4 regions of the Shewanella avicenniae genome follow, and region 3 is predicted to be linked to each of the others. Evidence: predicted binding sites of a transcription regulator. Region 3 holds the regulator's gene; each other region holds the start of a gene.
The links. Region 3 encodes FliA, which starts transcription of late flagellar genes. Its sites were predicted from a motif close to CTAAAGNTNNNNNNNNNNNNGCCGATA; they were not measured.
Positions count from the first base shown of each region.

Region 1: JYB87_RS09650 (flagellar protein MotY) is a predicted target of FliA. The motif match lies at 3,234-3,260, and genes of this name have one in related genera.
Region 2: JYB87_RS14300 (DUF5610 domain-containing protein) is a predicted target of FliA. The motif match lies at 3,175-3,201, and genes of this name have one in related genera.
Region 4: JYB87_RS08045 (VC2046/SO_2500 family protein) is a predicted target of FliA. The motif match lies at 3,547-3,573, and genes of this name have one in related genera.

Region 1 is NZ_CP071503.1:2,181,279-2,186,716, forward strand. Features, by position in the region: gene JYB87_RS09630 (M15 family metallopeptidase) at 1-328, shown strand, start outside; gene can (carbonate dehydratase) at 456-1,079, shown strand; gene kdsB (3-deoxy-manno-octulosonate cytidylyltransferase) at 1,222-1,953, shown strand; gene JYB87_RS09645 (DUF2897 family protein) at 2,020-2,247, shown strand; gene JYB87_RS09650 (flagellar protein MotY) at 2,326-3,198, opposite strand; gene rnt (ribonuclease T) at 3,342-3,998, shown strand; gene JYB87_RS09660 (DUF4826 family protein) at 4,065-4,511, opposite strand; gene JYB87_RS09665 (Glu/Leu/Phe/Val dehydrogenase dimerization domain-containing protein) at 4,721-5,438, shown strand, end outside.
Region 2 is NZ_CP071503.1:3,217,038-3,222,475, forward strand. Features, by position in the region: gene ggt (gamma-glutamyltransferase) at 1-408, opposite strand, end outside; gene JYB87_RS14285 (hypothetical protein) at 682-1,089, shown strand; gene JYB87_RS14290 (glutathione S-transferase N-terminal domain-containing protein) at 1,111-1,704, opposite strand; gene JYB87_RS14295 (ferredoxin--NADP reductase) at 1,711-2,445, opposite strand; gene JYB87_RS14300 (DUF5610 domain-containing protein) at 2,539-3,141, opposite strand; gene JYB87_RS14305 (FMN-binding glutamate synthase family protein) at 3,296-4,786, shown strand; gene JYB87_RS14310 (hypothetical protein) at 4,893-5,108, shown strand; gene JYB87_RS14315 (hypothetical protein) at 5,126-5,392, opposite strand.
Region 3 is NZ_CP071503.1:2,984,568-2,990,005, reverse strand. Features, by position in the region: gene flhF (flagellar biosynthesis protein FlhF) at 1-1,251, shown strand, start outside; gene JYB87_RS13250 (MinD/ParA family protein) at 1,256-2,137, shown strand; gene JYB87_RS13245 (RNA polymerase sigma factor FliA) at 2,130-2,849, shown strand; gene cheY (chemotaxis response regulator CheY) at 2,895-3,278, shown strand; gene JYB87_RS13235 (protein phosphatase CheZ) at 3,292-4,035, shown strand; gene JYB87_RS13230 (chemotaxis protein CheA) at 4,051-5,438, shown strand, end outside.
Region 4 is NZ_CP071503.1:1,807,844-1,813,281, reverse strand. Features, by position in the region: gene JYB87_RS08060 (YchJ family protein) at 1-305, shown strand, start outside; gene JYB87_RS08055 (putative bifunctional diguanylate cyclase/phosphodiesterase) at 350-2,539, opposite strand; gene JYB87_RS08050 (DUF406 family protein) at 2,659-2,949, opposite strand; gene JYB87_RS08045 (VC2046/SO_2500 family protein) at 3,024-3,512, opposite strand; tRNA gene JYB87_RS08040 (tRNA-Tyr) at 3,639-3,723, shown strand; tRNA gene JYB87_RS08035 (tRNA-Tyr) at 3,763-3,847, shown strand; tRNA gene JYB87_RS08030 (tRNA-Tyr) at 3,881-3,965, shown strand; gene queE (7-carboxy-7-deazaguanine synthase QueE) at 4,189-4,857, opposite strand; gene queC (7-cyano-7-deazaguanine synthase QueC) at 4,998-5,438, shown strand, end outside.

The DNA.
Region 1 (5,438 bases), 800 kb from region 3:
ACAATTGCAGTTGCTTAACAGCGAATATCAGCCCAACGGCCCATGCCATCAAAGCTATTTATGGCTCGAAGAAAATGCCGCAACATTTGGCTTTTATCGCCCATTTCGACAAGGGTTGAGCGGCACAACCGAGGAACTTTGGCATTTTAGCTATTTTCCTGTAGCTAATCGCCTACAACAACAGTACTCGTCACCGGCCTTAGCTAAGTTACTGAGCAGCAGTGAGATTGCTTTAAAAGATACAGTGGTGTCTCAGCTAAACTTTCTAGTTCAACGCTATGTACATACAGTCGCGCCCTCACCTACCATTGTCACAACAGATGCTTGATAAATAGAGGCAATTAGCCTCTTAATAGATCACATCCCCCCGCAAAGGTTGTACCAGACACAGAACAGCGTCTGGTATCATCGCCAAAGATTGGGCAATCGCGCCCTGTAGTAAAGGCTTAAAGGACATGAGACTGCTAAAACAACTGTTTGATAATAATCGTCGTTGGGCCGAACGGATTCGCAGCGAAAACCCAGAATTTTTTGGCACGTTAGCCAAACAACAAAATCCAGAATACCTGTGGATTGGTTGTTCTGATAGCCGCGTTCCGTCCAACCAAATTATCGATTTATTGCCCGGCGAAGTATTTGTTCACCGCAACATCGCTAACTTAGTGATCCATACAGATCTAAATTGCCTTTCGGTATTGCAGTACGCTGTCGATGTGCTGAAGGTGAAACACATTATGGTGGTCGGCCACTATGGTTGTGGCGGTGTGAAAGCGGCGCTGTCTAACAGTCGCCATGGCTTAATCGACAACTGGCTCGGTCATCTACGCGACATTCACCGCATTCATAGCGAAGAACTCGAACAACTTGATGAAAAAGCGCGTTTTGATCGTATGTGTGAGTTGAACGTTATCGAGCAAGTTTCCAACGTGGTCAGCACCACCATTGTTCAAGACGCTTGGGAACGTGGTCAAGAACTGGCGATTCATGGTTGGTTGTACAGCATCGAAAACGGCTTATTAACCGATCTTGATGTTGCGGTTGATGGCGAATTGTGGCGCCAACAGCAAGCAGCACTCTAAGTAAATTTGTTTTTAAAGGCCGGTGTTTACCGGCCTTTGTTATTTATAGTTGTCGATAATTTTTCGTTATCACACCCGTGTTTTAGCCAATGGGCATGGTAAGATAGCGCCGAAAAATTTCTCGATTTACTAGGAACGCACAATGAAAGTTATCTTGATCATCCCTGCTCGCTACGGTTCATCTCGCTTTCCCGGAAAGCCTCTGGCAATGATCAAAGGTAAACCGATGATCCAGCGCGTTTACGAACGTGCTCAGTTGGCGCAAGGCATTGATGAGATTTACGTTGCCACCGATGATGATCGAATTGCAGCAGCCGTGACCGGCTTTAACGGGAACGTGGTGATGACCACCTCTGATCTCGCCTCTGGTACCGATCGCATTAACCAAGCGATTGCCCACTTGGGATTAGCTGATGAAGATCTGGTCATCAACTTACAAGGTGATCAACCCTTAGCAGATCCAGACTCCTTGGAGCAGTTGGCTACGCTGTTTAAACAAGCGCCGAATCAATTTGAGATGGCTACACTGGCGTACCAATTCGGTGAGAATGACGACCCACTCGATCCTAACCAAGTGAAAGTAGTATTTGATAACGACATGTTTGCGCTTTATTTTTCTCGTTCGCCAATTCCTTTTGGTCGCGATTGCAGCGAATATCCGATTTATAAGCACTTAGGTGTTTACGCCTATACTTGCCGCTTTCTTAAAACGTTCGCAGCACTGCCAATGGGCCGCCTAGAGCAACTTGAAAAGCTAGAACAGTTGCGCGCGTTAGAGCATGGACATCGGATTAAGTTAGCCTTTAGCAAATTCAACTCAACCGAGGTCGACACGCCTGAAGACGTTGCACGTTGCGAACGTTTAATGGATTAATAAAGTTGTGCTGTGAATAATTTTGATCTGTCATTAACGTTGCCCAACAAGGACTAAGGAAAGCACATGTCAAACGTGGAAGCGATACTTATCATTTTGTTAGTGGTTGGGGTGATTTTCAGTAACTTGGCCGTGCTGAAATACAGTGCAAAGTTCAAAATGCCACAGTTTGGCGATAAGCAAAAAAACGATGAACAGCAAAACGCCAAAGTTAAGCCTAACGACAGTGCGGCCAATAACAGCAAAGCGCAGTCAAGTTATGATGACGATGATGAAGAGCCAAAAGGCTTTTAATTAGCGAGTTAACTAATTGCCGTTAGCAACACAAAAGCCGCCATAGTTGGCGGCTTTTGTTCATTTTAGTGGCGGCGATTACTCGACATCTTTCGACATACGGATCACCACTCGCCGGTTAACCGTACGTTGATCGGACGTAATGTTCGACGCTACATGGCGGTCTTCACCATGACCAGCGGTTTGAATACGCTCAGACGGTATACCTTGTTGTACCAAAATATCTTTTAGCTGTTCTGCGCGTTGGATTGATACCCGCTTATTCACATTTTTTGAGCCATAACTGTCAGCGTAGCCATCTATTAGCACTAGCTCGATATTTTTGTCGTACTGTAGATAGGCCTCAACACGTTTAAGCTGCATCTGAGAATACTTGGTCAACTCCGATGTACCCTCTTTAAAATTCAACACGGTAAATGCAATATCATCAAATCCGTACGGCAACAATCCCGCCATACATTGGCGAAATTGAACGTATTCTTGTTGGAAGTTTACCGCAGATAGGCCAACCGCCACGTTACTGACGCTATCATTCCAATCGCGGTAATAGAAGGTAGGTTCCATTCCCCGCTCTAATTCATTTAACATCGCCCAGGCCGTTTTTTTGGGCACTTCTCCGTTGAAATATCTCTTGTAATGCAGGTTCATCAAGGTGCGTGACATTTCACCTGGGCGCCATGCTGGTGCTTTGCTGAGTAATTTAGCATCGGTTACCGCGTCAGGCTTTTGCCACATGTCTAAGGTAAACTGCAAATTCATCTCTTTACCAGAGGTACTGGTAAATACCGCTTTGCCGTAGGCAGGGATGTCATGTTCGAGCGTACATTGCAGTGGCGAACTGGTACTGATCCGCCATTGAGATTGCTCAAGTGACGCGACATAGTGACGTAACTCAGCATTTGCATGCCAAGGAAGCACGAGCAAAGACAGCAATATCACGTGACGCCACATGCGAAAACTCCAGAAAATATGTTCATTCGAGCTTTTATCGGCCAGTTTTATTGATTCTTTAGCTGTAAAAGTAACCAATCAAACATGACACTGGTGATGGGATTTAGGATAATAGCCGCCGTTAAAAAATCCAGAGGTCGCGAATGAATCCCACTGAAGCTAATCAATTAAAGTATCGCTTTCGCGGTTACTACCCTGTTGTTATTGATGTCGAAACCGCCGGATTCAACGCTCAAACCGATGCGCTATTAGAGATCGCCGCCACCTTATTAAAGATGGATGAAGATGGTAACTTGCAAATTGATCGCACTCTGCATTTTCATATTGAACCGTTTGAAGGCGCTAACCTAGAGCCTGAGGCGTTAGCGTTCAATGGGATTGACCCAAGCAATCCGTTGCGCGGTGCCGTTTCCGAAGAAGAAGCGCTCAAAGAAATCTGTAAAGCGGTTAAGAAAAACTTAAAGCAGTTTGATTGCCACCGCGCCATTATTGTGGCGCACAACGCCGCCTTTGATCATGGTTTTGTCAGTAAAGCGATTGAACGTTGTCATCTAAAGCGTTCGCCCTTTCACCCATTTGCTACGTTTGATACCGCTACCCTCGCTGGCTTAGCGTTAGGACATACCGTACTTGCCAAGGCATGTGCTATCGCTGGCATTCCATTTGATAATCGTGAAGCGCATTCAGCACTCTATGACACTGAACGTACAGCTGAACTGTTTTGCTTGATCGTCAATAAGTGGAAAGTACTCGGTGGCTGGCCTGTTGTTGCTGATATAGAAGAGACTATTGAAGACTAACTCTGCTGCACTGACTAGCCCGCAAATAAAAACACCCGCTTAAAGCGGGTGTTTTCGTTGATGAACTTAGGCAGGTTGCAGCTGCCATAATGCTTCTTGCTCATGCAACTGAAACAAACTCTGAGCACGAGAGATTAAGAGATTGGCAAACTGACGTTGGGTTTCGTCCTTTACCGCACCAGATTGAATCAAATTTTCGGCCTTTAACTGCCAAGCCAATGAAAAATGGCGAATAACATCACGCGCATCTTTTGCGGCATTAACGTTGATCACATCCGTTGGTAAATCACCTGAAATAACCCAGTAAGTTGCTTTTGTTGGATGATTCGCTTCGAGCTTCCACACCGCAACGTAAGGAGCAAGATAACGACTTTCAGCCGTGATCACTTTAGTGGGAATAATGCCCTTCTCAGCTAAGAACTTATTTGCCTTTTGATATTGTTCCCGAACCCACGCTTGTAGTTGGGCTTCGGTAAATGCAGGCGCTTCTGTCGTGGCCGATGCTTCGGTCATATGGCTTCCTTGTTTGTCATTGTTGTTATAGAAATCAGGTCAACGGTTACTGATGTTGCAAAATGGAAAGCAAAATTTCCAGCTTTAGCGACAACTGAATCAGTACAGCGATTGGTTGATGGCAAAACTAGATGCTATCGTTCCGCACATATTAGCTCAAGTCAACAGCCCTATTCCGGGAAAAATTTAACAACAAACGGAGACTTTCTGTGGCGGTATTTAATCATATATCCTTCGACGAACATGAACAGGTGGTATTTTGTCATGATAAACACAGTGGCCTAAAGGCGATCATCGCCATTCATAACACTAATCTCGGCCCTGCGTTTGGCGGATGTCGTATGTGGAACTACCACTCTGACGAAGAAGCATTGAATGATGTATTGCGCCTATCTAAGGGGATGACCTATAAGAATGCCCTCGCAGGGCTGGAAATGGGTGGCGGCAAATCAGTGATTATTGCCGACCCTAAAAATACCACTGACCGCACGGCATTGTTTAAAGCCTTTGGTCGCTTTGTGAACAGTTTAGGTGGACGCTATTATGCCGCTGAAGATGTGGGCACAACGCCAGCCGACATCAGTATTGCTGGTGGTGAAACCGCTTATGTCGCAGGACTGGAAGGCAAAAGTGGTGACCCATCGCCATTTACCGCACTCGGTACCTATTTAGGCATTAAAGCCGCGGCTAAACATAAGTTGGGTGTTGATAGTCTAGAAGGACTTAAAATCGCTGTTCAAGGTGTTGGGCATGTGGGTTACTACCTTTGCCGCTATCTACATCAAGAAGGCGCGCAACTGCTCGTAACAGATATCCATCAGCAATCGCTAGACCGTGCACAGCATGAATTTGGCGCGCAGATCGTTGCGCCACAAGAGATCTATTGCCAAGAGGTAGATGTATATGCACCTTGTGCACTGGGCGCGA
Region 2 (5,438 bases), 230 kb from region 3:
CGCCCCGGGCACAGAAACGGGTAATGGACCAAAAGGCGGTAAGTATTCCAGCCCCATCTGCTGCAACATATCCAGTGTCAGCGATTTAGGACTACGACCAGACGCATTTAGCCCATACAGCTGCTTGTCCTTCGCACTCCACACTATCGCAAACAGATCGCCGCCCATCCCTGCACCAGTGGGTTCCACCAGCCCGAGCATCGCATCTGCTGCGATGGCTGCATCAACAGCGCTACCGCCCTGTTTTAATACATCGAGGGCGACTTGTGTGGCTAAAGGTTGACTAGTTGCAGCCATGCCATGGGTCGCGTAAACCTCGGAACGACTGGCAAATTCAGCACCGGTAATTCGATCATAAGCAAAAGCATTGGCTACCACAGTTACAGAACCAATGAATACAGAACACATAATTGCGGGTAATAGGCGCATCAACACTCCATCACATTATTTTTAGCTGTGTTTCGCCAATACCGATGACCGGCATTGGGGGTGAAATCGCGGATTGATTACGAAAAAGTAGCACAGATGTGAAGATTTGTTGATAACTGCGGCTGTAATAAAACATTTCAAAATGAACTAGCTAGTGCATTTCCGCCTTTATTCATCCTAATTTAGCCAAGACGTATGTAGAAACTGCACTACACTTTATGAACTGTGTGGATGGAATAAGGAGTTGCTTAGATGGAACTAATCATTTTGTTGGCGGTATTACTGGTGTTGTATTTTGCATTTATGCAGATATTGGCTCCCAGCCCCAGAGTGAAAGCACAAAAATCGACTGCCAAAAGCCGTAATCCTTACCATGCTGTCAGTATTATGAGTGACAAGGAGTGTTGCAATGCTGCAGTGGAAATAGAAGGTAAACGTTTCTTATCAGCAGATGCTCCTATTTTACCACTCAAACAATGCTCTGCGGCCACTTGCCGTTGTCGCTATGAGCATTTTGAAGACCGCCGGGTTGTGGGTAGCGATCGTCGTTTAGACTACGGCATCACACATGATCTTTACGGCGCCTTTGGTGAAGTCAATCGTCGCGACCGGCCGCAAGGTCGCCGAGCAACGGATAAACACACCATCGAGCTGATATAACGTCATCGGCTAAGTGAATGATTAGCACGGTGACGTTTCAGCAAACAAACTCACCTGCGACAGCGGTCTTTGCCACAAGGCAATCGCTGGAGCAACATTACGCCAATTAAGTTCAGAACAGCGAAAATCAAGGTAATCGACAATACACTTCAACATGATATGCCGCACGTCAAAGGGCTCAGCGGTGATTCCGCTTTTGTCTAAATGTTGTAATGCGCGCAAAATCGCCTGCTCATGGCGCATTAACCATTGTTGTGAACCGCAATGCTCTTCGAATCGCCGAATTTCCATTCGCAATCCAAACGCTGCATCCATAACCCCTTTGAGCAATGAGAACTGTGTCGCCGCTTGCCATTCATTAGCTGCGAAAAACAACTTAGTACCGCCCTGCGATAACGTGGCGAGATACCGCAGAATCACTTCGCTGTCATAGATGGCAGCTCCGCCATCAATAATCAAACAAGGCACTTTGGCCAAAGGATTTGCTTCAAGTAACTCAGCGCCATCTTCAAACGGATCACAGAGTTGTTCATCGATATTGGTAAGATGTAAATAGCGCCATGCCACCCGCACAGCACGCGCATAGGGAGAGGCAACGGAATAAAGTAGCTTCATATCAGGTTACCAGTATTTTTCAGTGGTGATTTGCCCAGGGGCTCGACGCAAATTTTTGCTAAATCCACGCTCAGTTAATAAGTCATTACATTGTTTGATCATCTCGGGGTTACCGCACAGCATGATTTGACTCTGAGTCGGAGACAATGATAGCCCAACGCGCTTTTCCAATTCACCAGTTTCTAATGCCGTGGTAATTCGGCCCGGATAACTTGTCTCATCCGCCTGACGGCTGATGGCCGAAACAAAATGAAAATTTGGCCGTGCTGCGGCAATCTGAGCTATTTGCTCACGGTAGGCTAGATCTGAGACTTGCCTAACCCCATAAACCAAAACCACTTGGGTAAATCGCTGCCATACTTGTGAGCTTTGCAGTATCGAAATAAAAGGGCCAACGCCAGTGCCCGTTGCCAATAACCACAAGTGTTCTCCCTGTGCTGGCAATTCTGACAAAGTTAAAAACCCTGTAGCGCTAGTGGAGATATCGAGAGCATCGCCAACGTTCAGATGATGAAGGCGCGGAGACAATTGGCCATCAGCGACTTCCATCGCCAAAATCTCGCTAAAATCAGCCGTTGGGGAGTTCACCAACGAGTAGGCTCGCGCCAATCGACGATCTTCGCTGGGTAAACTTAGCTTAATAAACTGCCCCGCTTCGAACGGAATTTTTGCGGCCAATCGCAGACTAAAGAGCCGCTCATTCCAATCGATGCGTGCAATGACATTGGTGCTTTGCCACATAACAATTCCTCCCATCGAATACACTCTAGCTTATCCTGCGCTAGATAAAATAAAACCCCAACGATGTGGGGTTTTACGCGAGTTACGAATTTATTATTCAGTGATGTCTGTGGCAGTCTCGTCTGTGGGCTGCAATAAGTTTTGCTGAAACTTATCTAATCCTTGCTGCACGAAGTCATAGGTCGCGTTGACACCATCAGCAATGTCTCCATCCAACACATTGAGCTTATCGAGAATATCGCGCGCCTCGCCAAATCCTTTATCGATAGCGCCGCCAATAATCCCCATAAAGTTACTGAGTTGTTCTTCAAACGATAATTGCTGATTTTGCTGCTGATAAACGCTGAAAAACTGAGTCGCAAAATCGACAATTCGGCCGGCAGTAGCCTCTGGACTGTAATCAACATCACTATTCGCTATCGTTTGAATGGCATTATCGCCCAGTGCGGGCGCAAGCTCTTCATTTATTGCTTCTAGTGCGGTGCGGTATAGCAACGCTAACGGCTGATTACCGCTGCTTAACGCGACATCTTCTTGAGCGGCTAAGACAGCGCTGTTCATATAGTCGCGGCTTTGCGCCCGAATACTTTTGCTGCTGGCAACTTCAGACACCGCTTTGCCATGATTACCATCAACCGTTGCGGATTTGTCTTTCGCTACCTGCGACACTTGATAGCCATGATTCTGGACTTCCATAACCAACACTCCGTTGTGACGATACCTAATCTATATCGGCCATTATTTACACAAGTTTAGTCGCTGCTGAATAAATATCCCGTCAAATAATATGGTATACACTAACAATCAAAGCCGGTTGAACGACTAACGTCATAATTGTAAGGGAGAATTTATGGCTAACTCTGAATGGTTGTTGTGGCTGCTCGAACTGTTCTCAAGCCTTTTTTTAATTGTTATCGGCACTGTGGCCTTAATGTTGGTGTATATGTACTTGGTCGATCGCTTTCAGACCAAACAGGCGGTAAGGCACAACTATCCGATTATTGGTCGATTTCGCTATTTCTTCGAAAAACAGGGGGAGTTTTTTCGACAGTATTTCTTCGCCATGGATCGTGAAGAATTACCGTTCAATCGTGCAGAGCGAAGTTGGGTCTACCGCGCAGCGAAGAATGTCGACCGGACCATCGCTTTTGGTTCAACCCGCTCTCTAGAAGCCAACGGCTCAATCATCTTCTTAAACACGGCTTTTCCGGCAATTAGCGGTGAAAGCGTTGCAGCAACTCCAATGACGATTGGTGAACATTGTCGGCACCCCTATGTCACCGACAAGATTTGCCATATCTCAGCCATGAGTTTTGGCGCCTTGTCACGCCCGGCGATTACCGCATTATCACATGGTGCTGCGATGGCAGGTTGTTGGCTTAATACCGGTGAAGGTGGCCTTAGCCCTTATCATCTAAAAGGAGGCTGCGACATTGTGTTTCAGATTGGCACCGCAAAATACGGCGTTCGCAACGATAAAGGGCAGCTGGATTACAGCAAACTCAGACAGCTCGCTGAAAAGCCACAAATTAGAATGTTTGAAATCAAAATGAGCCAAGGTGCCAAGCCCGGTAAAGGCGGTATATTGCCAGGAATTAAAGTCACCGAAGAGATTGCCACGATTCGCGGGATACCTGTTGGACAAGACTCCATCAGCCCGAATGGCCATGTTGAATTTCAATCTGTCGGTGACATTCTCGATATGATCGATAACGTAAGAAGCGCCACAGGCAAGCCCACAGGGCTCAAATTCGTGTTAGGCGAACAACAATGGTTGGCAGATTTATTGGCGGAAGTTAATCAACGTGGCATAGCAGCGGCACCAGACTTTATCACCATTGATGGGGCAGAAGGCGGTACAGGCGCAGCACCACAACCGTTAATGGATTATGTAGGATTGCCACTCAAAGAAAGCCTGCCAATTGTGGTGGCGTTACTGAGACAACATGGATTAAAAAACCGAGTGCGAGTAATTGCCTCAGGCAAGCTGATTACTCCATCTCGCGTTGCCTGGGCGTTAGCCTTAGGCGCTGATTTTATTGCATCAGCTAGAGGCAACATGTTTGCCTTGGGGTGCATTCAGGCATTGCAATGTAATAAGGACACCTGCCCTACTGGCATCACCACCCACAACAAAAAATTACAACAAGGATTAGATCCTCGTGATAAATCTGTAAGAGTTGCCAATTACAATCGCATTCTGCATCACGACCTTGGGATGTTGGCGCATACTTGCGGCATTAACGATCCCCGAGAATTGTCACCGCGACATATTCGCATTGTGACGGAATCAGGTTTTAGCCAAGCGTTGGACGATAGTTACCGCCACTTGGAACGTTGATCTCGTGTCTGGCGCAAAATTTTAATAAGTTACATTGTGCGCCACATCACACAAATGATAGTATTCGTGGATAAGATCAAAGACTTTGATACTGAGAGGAACAAGGATGAAAACGACCTACATGAGCCTGTCGCCCAGCACAGACTTAGTTAAAGAGGCATCCTTCAGCTGCAAAAGTTGTAGCCGCATGATCGAAATCGAAGGTGAATTGCTGTGCTATCACGGTGGTAAAATCACCAGCCTCAAGCCATTAAATCCGGTCGATGGTTGTAAGAATCTGCTGTGTGATGGCTGGGAAAAAGAGCGTAGCTCTGAAGAATAACGGCATTGCCATCCGCATTACTGCGGATGGTGAGCCAGATTCGTTTTGTTAATTGACGCATACAGCGCATCGTAATTTATCCCACCCAATTGCTTCTCTGGCTTCATCGCCAACGTCAGCCCTCTCGTAGTAATAATCAACCCAGCGCGTAATTCGGTATGAAATTGTGCTAATTGCATTTCATCAATACCGCGTTTAATCAGCGTTGCAGATAGACTGCGCCAGTCGGTGGTAACCTGATGCTGAGTGCCTTCCAAGCTGACTAACAACGAAATATTTTCCATATATTCTCTCCAGGCTATTTTCATCATCTATCCCTAGATACTAGTC
Region 3 (5,438 bases):
CAGCCAAAAATCACTCAACCGCAAGCGGCGATTTTTCCAGACCTGTCTGACGACAAAGTCTCTATTGGGCACGTCAAAACCACTGCGCGCCCTGTGAAAGCTACTGCTCCCGCTGCAGATTCACTGGAAGCCTTATTAGAGCGTCAACACGCACGCCTGAAGCAACAAATTAGCGATAATAACGCGCACCAAGCATCAGCAATAGAAACACCCGCTTGGGCACAGGGGCTAGAAAAACCTAAAGCAGCTGAGTCGCGCAGTTTGGCCGACAGCATGCCATTTGGCCATCAGCCGGCGGCAAAAAATACCAATGCCAAGCAGTCAAAAGAGATTGAGTTGATGCGTGAAGAGCTGGCCTCTATTCGTAATTTATTGACGCATCAAATGAGCTCGCTGATGAAAGATCATAAAAATCGTACTGATCCGGTCGGGGCGATGCTTGAGCGTAAACTGCTGGAAGCTGAATTTTCACCCGCGGTATCAGCTAAGCTCGCTGCGTTGAGTGAACACTACACACCTGCAGAGCTGGTGCGAGCCTTACCACAAGCGTTAGCTAATTTGTTGGATAACAAAGGTGACGATATTGTTCGTCAGGGTGGCATTGTCGCATTGGTAGGACCAACTGGCGTTGGTAAAACGACCTCACTGGCCAAAATTGCAGCTCGGTTTGTGGCGCATCACGGCCCAGATTCCGTGGTTTTGATCACCACCGACCATTATCGCATTGGAGCCTTTGAGCAATTGGCAACTTATGGCAAGATAATGGGATGTCCAGTAAAACAAGCTAATGATCTTAAAGAGTTGGAGCAAATTGTCTATCAATTCCGCAATCGCAAATTAGTCTTGATCGATACCGCTGGAATGGGACAACGAGATATGCGATTGTGCGAACAATTGGATAACTTGGCAGCCAACAGTCGCTTGCCTATCAGAAGTTATTTGGTGCTGTCGGCAACTGGCCAACGTCGCGTATTAGAAGAAGCGGTGGCGCATTTTCAACGGATCCCGTTAGCAGGCGCAATTTTGACTAAACTCGATGAGTCAGTTTCTTTAGGTGCCGCATTGAGTGTATTGATTCAAAGTGGTTTATCATTGAGTTACATCACTGATGGACAACGCGTGCCAGAAGATATGCAGGTAGCTGATACGCTGGCATTAGCGAAACAAGCCTTAGCCTTGTTGAATAAGTCAGAGACACAAGTATTTCACCCTAGAGCCAGGTCACCAGAGATGACCTATGCATTTGAGTAGAGTTATGACCCGGGACCAAGCGAGCGGTTTACGAAAAATGAATCAGGAATATAACGACAAAGTGAAAGTGATAGCCGTTACTGGTGGCAAAGGCGGGGTTGGTAAAACGAGCGTCTCCATCAATACCGCTGTTGCATTAGCAGAGAAAGGGAAGCGTGTAGTCGTACTGGACGCTGACCTCGGGTTGGCCAACGTTGACGTCATGCTGGGCTTACGTGCGGAGCGTAACTTGTCACACGTGTTGTCAGGCGAAGCTGAGTTAGACGACATCATTCTGCGTGGGCCTAAAGGCATCGGGATTATCCCCGCAACTTCAGGTACGCAAGCAATGGTAGAACTCAGTCCAGCACAACATGCTGGGTTGATTCGCGCCTTCAGCGAAATGAAAACCCAATTTGATATCCTCATCGTGGACACCGCCGCCGGTATCTCTGACATGGTGCTGAGTTTTTCTCGTGCCTCACAAGATGTATTGGTGGTTGTCTGTGATGAACCTACCTCGATTACCGACGCCTACGCGCTTATCAAAATTCTCAGTCGTGAGCATGGTGTGTTCCGCTTCAAAATTGTGGCTAATATGGTCCGCAGTTTACGTGAAGGCATGGAATTATTTGCTAAGCTCAGTAAAGTAACCGACCGATTTTTAGATGTCGCGCTAGAATTAGTAGCAACAATTCCTTTCGATGAAAACTTGCGAAAATCAGTACGTAAGCAAAAATTGATTGTAGAAGCGTTTCCTAAGTCGCCTGCCAGTATCGCCTATCATGGATTGGCGAACAAAGTGATCAGTTGGCCTATCCCACAACAACCGGGTGGTCATTTAGAGTTCTTTGTTGAACGACTGGTTAAGAAGCCTGAATACCAAGAGGAAGGTGCGAGTGAATAAAGTGGCAGCGTATGCTGGAGCAAACGATAAAACCCTTATCGTTGAACAGTATGCGCCACTTGTTAAACGCATCGCACACCATATGTTGGCGCGGTTACCCGCCTCAGTTCAGGTAGATGATTTAATTCAAGCCGGAATGATCGGTTTGTTGGAAGCTGCCGCCAAATACGATGGTGGCAAAGGTGCAAAATTTGAAACCTTTGCTGGTATCCGCATCCGTGGCGCGATGATTGACGAAATTCGTCGTGGTGATTGGGTGCCGCGTTCTGTTCATCGTAATCAACGTATGATTGCTCAAGTGATTGATGAGCTAGAGCAGGAATTCGGTCGAGATGCGCGAGATACTGAAATTGCAGCGCGTTTGAATATATCGTTGGATGAATATCATCACATACTTTCAGACGTATCTGCTGGTAAAATAATAGGAATTGAGGATCTTGGCGTATCTACCGATATACTTATATCGGAAGATATGGTCGAGAACGACACCTTTGATAGCTTGGCATCGAGTCAATTTCAATCAGCGCTGACCGAAGCAATCAAACAAATACCGGAAAGAGAAGCCTTGGTATTGTCGCTTTACTATGACGAGGCGCTTAACTTAAAAGAGATCGGCGCCGTTTTGGATGTTAGTGAATCAAGAGTCAGCCAAATTCATAGTCAGGCAATGCTTAGACTAAAAGCCAAGCTCAAACATTGGACTCAGATATAGAATTAATAGTGAGCCGTAGATAATTTCAGCTCAGCGGAGGAAACCTTGGACAAGAATATGAAGATTCTCATTGTTGACGACTTTTCAACGATGAGGCGCATCATCAAGAATTTGCTGCGGGATCTTGGGTTTAACAATACTCAAGAGGCCGATGATGGTTCAACAGCGTTGCCAATGCTGCAAAAAGGCGATTTTGACTTTGTAGTGACAGACTGGAACATGCCCGGCATGCAAGGTATTGATCTATTAAAAGCCATTCGTGCTGATGAAAATTTGAAGCACATCCCTGTGTTGATGGTGACCGCCGAAGCTAAGCGTGAGCAAATTATTGCAGCCGCACAAGCTGGGGTTAATGGTTACGTTGTTAAACCATTTACTGCTGCAACCCTAAAAGAGAAGCTCGATAAGATTTTTGAACGTCTCGGTTAATTGGGGTGATGCAATGAATGCTGAAACGTCCAAACTGATTACCCTTGAGCAGGCTCAGGAACTCGTTGCCCTGTTGCAAGCTGGTGAACAGGCTCAAGCTGATGAAATCGTACGCGATTTAGCGCAGCCTATTCAAAAAGAACTCTTTGATGAAGTAGGAAAACTCACTCGGCAGTTACATAACGCCTTGGTTGATTTTCAGGTCGACAGTCGCTTAATCGAATTAGCGAATAACGACATACCAGATGCCAAAGAACGGCTAACGTATGTCATCGATATGACCGAACAAGCAGCAAACAAAACCATGGATGCGGTTGAAGAATGTTTACCGCTTTCTGATGCGTTAACCAGCAACCTTTCTGCAGTTAAACCCAATTGGGAACGTCTTATGCGGCGTGATATTTCGCTCGCCGAATTTAAAGGTCTGTGCCATGACGTACAGCATTTTCTTGGCCAGTGTGATGCCGATGCGAATAGATTACGCCAACTTTTGAATGAAATTATGATGGCGCAGGATTTTCAGGATTTAACTGGGCAGATGATCCGTCGCGTGATTGATCTCGTGCGTGAAGTTGAAACCAGCCTAGTGTCATTACTCACTGTTTTTGGGGCGCAAACCGAAGAGCAGTTAGCAGAGACTACGTCAGCTAAGAGCAGTATCGAGGCCGAAGGCCCAATCTTAAATGCTGAGACCCGTGCAGATGTCGTTACCGGGCAAGACGAAGTCGATGACCTGTTATCCAGCTTAGGATTCTGATTAGGAGTCAATTTAATGGCCTTTGATGTTGATGAAGAGATTCTTCAGGACTTTTTGATAGAAGCTGGTGAAATTCTTGAGCTGCTTCAAGAGCAACTTGTTGCCTTGGAAAATAATCCTGAAGATACCGATTTACTCAATGCCATCTTTCGTGGCTTCCATACCGTAAAAGGTGGTGCTGGCTTTTTAGGTCTCGCGCCGATGGTGGATGTTTGTCACGAAGCGGAAAATACCTTCGATTTATTGCGGACTGGCAAGCGAGAGGTATCTGCGGCGCTGATGGATATCATCCTGCAGGCGCTTGATACCATCAATGTCATGTTTTCTCAGACGCAATCTGGCCAAGAGCAAGAGCCTGCGGATCCGGCATTATTAGCAAAATTAAAGTTGCTGAGTTCGGGGGCACCATTGCCTGCTGAAGGAGTTGCTGAGGTCGAGGAGACAGTTGAAGAAACCTTTATCGACCCAGACTCTACCGACGCGCTGTTTGACGAAATGGTGGATGTGGCAGCGACTGACATTGCGCCCGTCGCAGACGTTCCCTCATCAAGTGCGAGCTCAGATAGCATCGACGATATTGATGAAGCTGAGTTTGAGGCTTTACTCGATGCTCTACATGGCCAAGGTAAAGGTCCATCTGTCGCAGCTGCAGCAGTGGTTGAAACCAAACCTGCAGTGGTTGCCAGTGATTCTGATGATATTACCGATGATGAGTTTGAATCACTGCTTGACGAGCTGCATGGCAAGGGTAAGTTTGCCGCCAATGCTGAAGCCAAAACTGCTGAAATCATTAAAGCGCCGACGGTGGATGCAGATGAGATTAGCGAAGACGAATTTGAGAAACTACTAGACGAATTACACGGTAAAGGTTCTGCGCCTGGTACCGGTACTGCACCAACTGCAGCGCCTAAAGCTGCTGCGCCAGAAGCCCCGAAAGCGGCAGCTAAGCCTGTTGCTCCGAAAGCTGAACCAGCTAAACCTGCCGCATCCGTCGCACCTAAACCTACGGCCTCCGTTGCTGCTGTCGCCAAAGATGCGCCTGTCCCCGCAATGGCTCCCGCAAAGACACCTGCTGCAGCGGCTGGTAATAGTGTGCCTCAGGGCGAAACTACGGTGCGGGTAGATACCGCACGTCTCGACCAGATCATGAATATGGTGGGCGAGTTAGTTTTGGTGCGTAACCGCTTAGTGAGCCTTGGGATTACGCGTGAAGACGAAGAGATGTCCAAAGCGCTGGCGAACTTGGACTTAGTCACCTCTGATCTGCAAGGCGCGGTAATGAAAACCCGCATGCAGCCAATTAAGAAAGTGTTTGGCCGTTTCCCTCGAGTGGTACGTGACCTTGCCCGTAGCCTCAATAAAGATATTGATCTGCGTATGGTGGGTGAAGAAACCGACCTCGA
Region 4 (5,438 bases), 1.2 Mb from region 3:
ACCATGCTGATTTTTGTGGTGCGCTTACAGTAGCACAATTGGCGCAGGCGCAGCCTGAGCAGTGGCTATCGCTGAATGTCGAAGCACATTCAATGTCGGCTAATGTCGGCCAAGTGCGTTTTTGCGCTTGGTATCGAGATGGCGGCACGATTGATGCTATTCACGAGCAGTCCAATTTCGTTCTTGAAGATGGTCGCTGGTTTTACACCGATGGTGAACTATTGAAGGTCAGCTTACCTGGCCGCAATGACCCATGTGTCTGCGGTAGTGGTAAAAAATTTAAGCAGTGTTGTTTGAAACGCTAAGCCTAAAGGACTTAGCGTTTTGCTTTCTTGAACAGGTTAAACGCTTAATGCACGATTGAACTGCTGGATTGCAAATCAATAAAGTGAGAAAAATCCGCTTCTCTTAATGCTGGACTATAAAGGAAGCCTTGCGCCTGATGGCACAAGTTTTCCGTCAAAAACATCTCTTGTTCCTGATCTTCAACCCCTTCCGCCGTCAGCGATATATTCAACGCTTTTGCCATCGCAATGATTGCGCTGACAATCTCTCGACTTTGATGACTAATGGTCAGATCAGAGATAAATGAGCGATCAATTTTCAATTTACTGATGGGGAACTGCTTCAGATAGCGCATTGAGCTATAGCCAGTACCAAAATCGTCGATGGCCAGTCCCACGCCCAACTCCGCTAATTCCTGACAAAGATTGGTGGCATAACGAATATCTTCCATCAACTCGGTTTCGGTAATCTCTAAAATCAAGGTGCGATGTTTTATCGGATAGCGCGTCAACAAATCCCACACCTGTTCATACAGGTTACCGCCGAAAAATTGCCGTGCCGATACGTTCACATGCATCGTCAGACTGATGTCATGGTGCTGCCACAGATAGAGTTGTTTGCAGGCGGCTTCTAATACCCAAGATCCAATGGCATTAATCAGCCCTTTCTGCTCGGCAATCTCAATGAATGTACCGGGATAAAGCACACCCCGTTTGGGATGATGCCAACGAATTAATGCTTCTGCGCCGATATATCGTTGAGTTTGTAGGTCTTTAAGTGGCTGATAATAAAGCTCAAACTGCTTTTTACGAATTGCGTGAATAAGGTCACGCTCAATCTCTGAGTCGTCTTTAAAAGCTTCCAGCAGATCCGAAGTAAAACTTCTAATCGGCATCCCCTGCTTCTTTTTGGCATGTTGCAATGCAATATCTGCACAGGTTAACGGCGATGCAATTGCCGTCACAGCACCAATATCTACAATGGCTATCGCAGGGCGCACATCCACAGATTCGCTACCAAAAGCGACCGGATGAGACAACTGCTGATAAAGCTTATTGATATGAATATCAAGGTCTTGGCCTGAATCACTATCGAGTAATAAGGCAAACTCATCACTGCCAATTCTCGCAGCCATACAAGGTGGCTTAAAGCGAGCATCGGTAAAGTGCTTCAAACGACGGGCAATTTCAACCAACAACTGATCGCCACGCTCATGGCCATAAGTATCGTTATATCGTTTAAAACCGACCAGATTGAGCAACACCAGTTTGCCATCAGTCATCCGGTCAAGTTGGCGTTTAAAATAGGTGCGATTGTAAAGACCAGTAAGACTGCAATGCCAAGCGTAGAACTCAAGTTCTTGCTGGTTTTGCTTAGTTTCGGTGTAATCTTCTGCCGATACTAGCGCGTATTGTTTGCCCATTGGCGAGACAAAATGGCTAGCAAAAAACTTCACCCAAATCTTTTCATCACGGCTATTGGTAAGTGAAAAAATCTGCCGTACAACATTGCCCTGCAGCAGTTCCGCTAATACTTGCTGAGCGTCTTCTGGATGTTGCTTGAAATACGCTAACTCAGCAAGGCTCCGACCTTCAATTCTATCACGTGGGATGCCGGTGATGATTTCATGGGCGCCGTTTACATATTCAACGGTTTGCTTATTGAGATTGACCAGCAAGGTGATCTGACGAGATTTTTCAATTGCGGATTGAAACAGACTCAGCATCTCGTCTTGATAATAAGCATTGCTGGTGGCGAGTGTGAGCGCTAGTTGATCTGCTACATGAGAAGCAAAACTGATATCGGCTTCCCCCCAAGCGGCAACATCACCTAATCGTTCAAGGCACACTACCCCTTCAATGTGTCCATTAATACGAATGGCAATGTCGAGCAAGCTGCCGATGTTATTTGGCAGCAGATAGTGGTCACGTAATTCACTTAAGCGGAAATCGACCACCGCATCGGCAGCATCAATATGCAAATGCTGATGCAATTCAGCAACGTAATTGCCAACATCCACCAAATGCTGCGGACGACAGACGTCAGGTTGGCTACCAACCCGTGCCACTTCAAATTGGATATTTTGATCTTTCGACCACGACAACACGCTAACACGTTCGACATTGAGATGTTCACTCAATAAACGGCAAGCAAGATCTGCAGTGGCAACAAAATTTCCTTTCTGTTTGGCCTCGGAATTCGTTAGCGACTCCAGTAACCGTCTATACTCCCCACGATTAACGCTAATTCCCAAACCAATCACCTATTTTAAATATCTACGACGCCTAATATACGGGTGCTTTTGAAGGGTACACAGACGTGCTATTCCGAGCAATATCTATAATATTTATTTACACTTAACTACAACGTCGTTTACGGCAAACTGTTCTGTAATTGAAAAATCATCTTCTCGGCACTACAGCCAAAGGTGACCAGTAGTTGTGCCCCCTCTGCGGTCGTGACCACTTGATACTGAGCATCTTCAAAACGTGTGCAGGCCTGTTCACCCAGCGCTTGGGCTTGTTGCGTCGCCGACTCACCGACAAAATCCACTTTCAACAAGGTGTCGTTTTCTTCAATCACCGCACCAATATCAACATAACTGCCACACTCAGCGCAGGTGTCATTGACCAAGCTACTCTGTGCATCTTTGATACTTTTCATGATCTTATTCCGGTGGATTTGTGGTTAACCGCGTCATTATATACAGCATTCACAGTGCCAGACTGTGGTGTAATTCACGCTGCTTGATGTTGCGATAGCCAGAGACGCTGCTCGGCTAATTGATCAGCAAAATCAGGGATCTCAGGTAACTTAACGGATGTAGTTCCAGAAAGATGTTGGCGAGTTTGTGGATCAAGGTTTTCCAACACTTCACTGTCGCTTAAGGGATGTTGACCACGGATCACTAAGGCTTCTGGCCGTAAACACTGCTGCAAGCGGAACGCCGTTGCGCCCTCATTAAGGAAGTATTGGCTGTTATCAACCACTTCAGCGTTCTCAGCCACGTTGTCGATGAGCCGTTCTGCAGGGGGTAATTCGAACTGCTTAGCGAGCTTTTCTTGCAGCGCAATACCATCTTGTAGATGAAATTGCGGCCAGTCCCGCGCATCTTGCGACAACATCGCCAGCAGTAACCCAAAGTCACCACGCTGGTTTTGTTCCACAGCACTGCGTAAGGCTGGGGCAATAGTTAGCTCGTTAACGACAATTGACGCTGGCTGCATAAAAAAACATCAATAAAACAATCTGTTGTTATTTAATCGACCAGTTGAACAAGAACTTTAGCGCATTTTTAAAATTCGGGCTTTACATGAAATCTGTTTATGTCTACTATTGCCGCCGCTAAATGAGGAGGGGTTCCCGAGTGGCCAAAGGGATCAGACTGTAAATCTGACGGCTCCGCCTTCGAAGGTTCGAATCCTTCTCCCTCCACCATTTTGCACGGCTTGTAGTGATGTGTTTTGAATAAGCACTGGAGGGGTTCCCGAGTGGCCAAAGGGATCAGACTGTAAATCTGACGGCTCCGCCTTCGAAGGTTCGAATCCTTCTCCCTCCACCATTATTCAACTTCATTTCATTCGCATTCCCTGATGGAGGGGTTCCCGAGTGGCCAAAGGGATCAGACTGTAAATCTGACGGCTCCGCCTTCGAAGGTTCGAATCCTTCTCCCTCCACCATTTTCTTCCTGCTTTATCTTTCCTTGATTCAAAACTCCCAACACAACCGATAATTCCACAACTGCTAAACGCATTATCGCTCGTTTACCTGAGTCTAATACGTATCATCTTGAGCATCCCACAAACGGGTTTTACCCCAGAACTATCAGCGTTGCCCACAAAAAAGCGACATTTACTCAGGTCAATGTCGCTTAATAGCCGCTCACGAAACTCGCTGCATGGGTTAATCAATCTGCAGATATTTGTGTGTTTGCACCGACAAACGCCAATTCCGCTCAATACAGACCCGCATCGCTAATTCAGTTGCGCGCGCTTTTTGACTGATCGGTTGCAGGCAGATGGTCTTGCCTTCAGTGTCGATTGTCGCCAGCAACTGCTCCAACTCTTCGATGTGATGCTCTGTGGCCACAGGATGCTTAATTTCATTGGCACGCTGCAACGCCGTCGTCAGTACCGGCAGTTTGCCCTGCATATTCACTTTGGGTGACACGGTGACCCAAGTCTCGTTGGCGCATTGCACCTCAAAAGTGCCACTGGTTTCAATTTGGCTACTAAAGCCATGTGCATGCAGTTCACTTGTTAATGGCCGCAAATCATACATACAAGGTTCACCGCCGGTGATGACCACATGCTTTGCAGTAAACTGCTGCGCCTTAAACCCATCGATGATATCTGCGGCAGTGAGCTTCGACCAACGGCCAATTTGGCCATCAGTTTGGAAAATCAGCTGCTGCGCGACGGCATTTTCTGGCTGCAATTCCCATGTATGGCGCGTATCACACCAAGGGCAGCCGACTGGACACCCCTGCAAGCGGACAAAGATTGCGGGCACGCCGGTCCATTGGCCTTCACCTTGAATGGTTTGGAAAATCTCATTAACGGGATATTGCATTAACTAACCTCATTTATTTGCGGCGCACTTTATAGAAGATTTTCCGTACAAACGCAATTACCGCGCGATATGGGGTTTAGCGTGTTTTTACGCTAAACTAGCGCCCATTGAAGCAACAAACAGAACAAAACAATTTGAGTATGACAGCAAATAGCAATGCCCCCCAGTCTAAACGTATCGCCATTGTGGTGTTCAGTGGCGGCCAAGACAGTACCACTTGCTTAGTACAAGCCTTGACTCAGTATGACGAAGTACACGCCATCACCTTTGACTATGGCCAACGCCATAAAGCTGAGATTGATGTGGCCAAAGCACTCGCCAGTAAATTAGGCGTTACCAGCCATAAAGTGTTGGATGTGGGGCTGCTGAATGAATTGGCCATTTCGGCGCTCACTCGCGATAACATTCCCGTCTCCAATGAACTGATGGATAACGGCCTGCCCAATACCTTTGTGCCTGGACGCAATATTCTGTTTCTCACGCTGGCCGGCATTTTTGCCTATCAGATTGGTGCTCAAGCTGTGATTACCGGCGTCTGTGAAACCGATTTTTCTGGCTACCCTGATTGCCGCAATGATTTT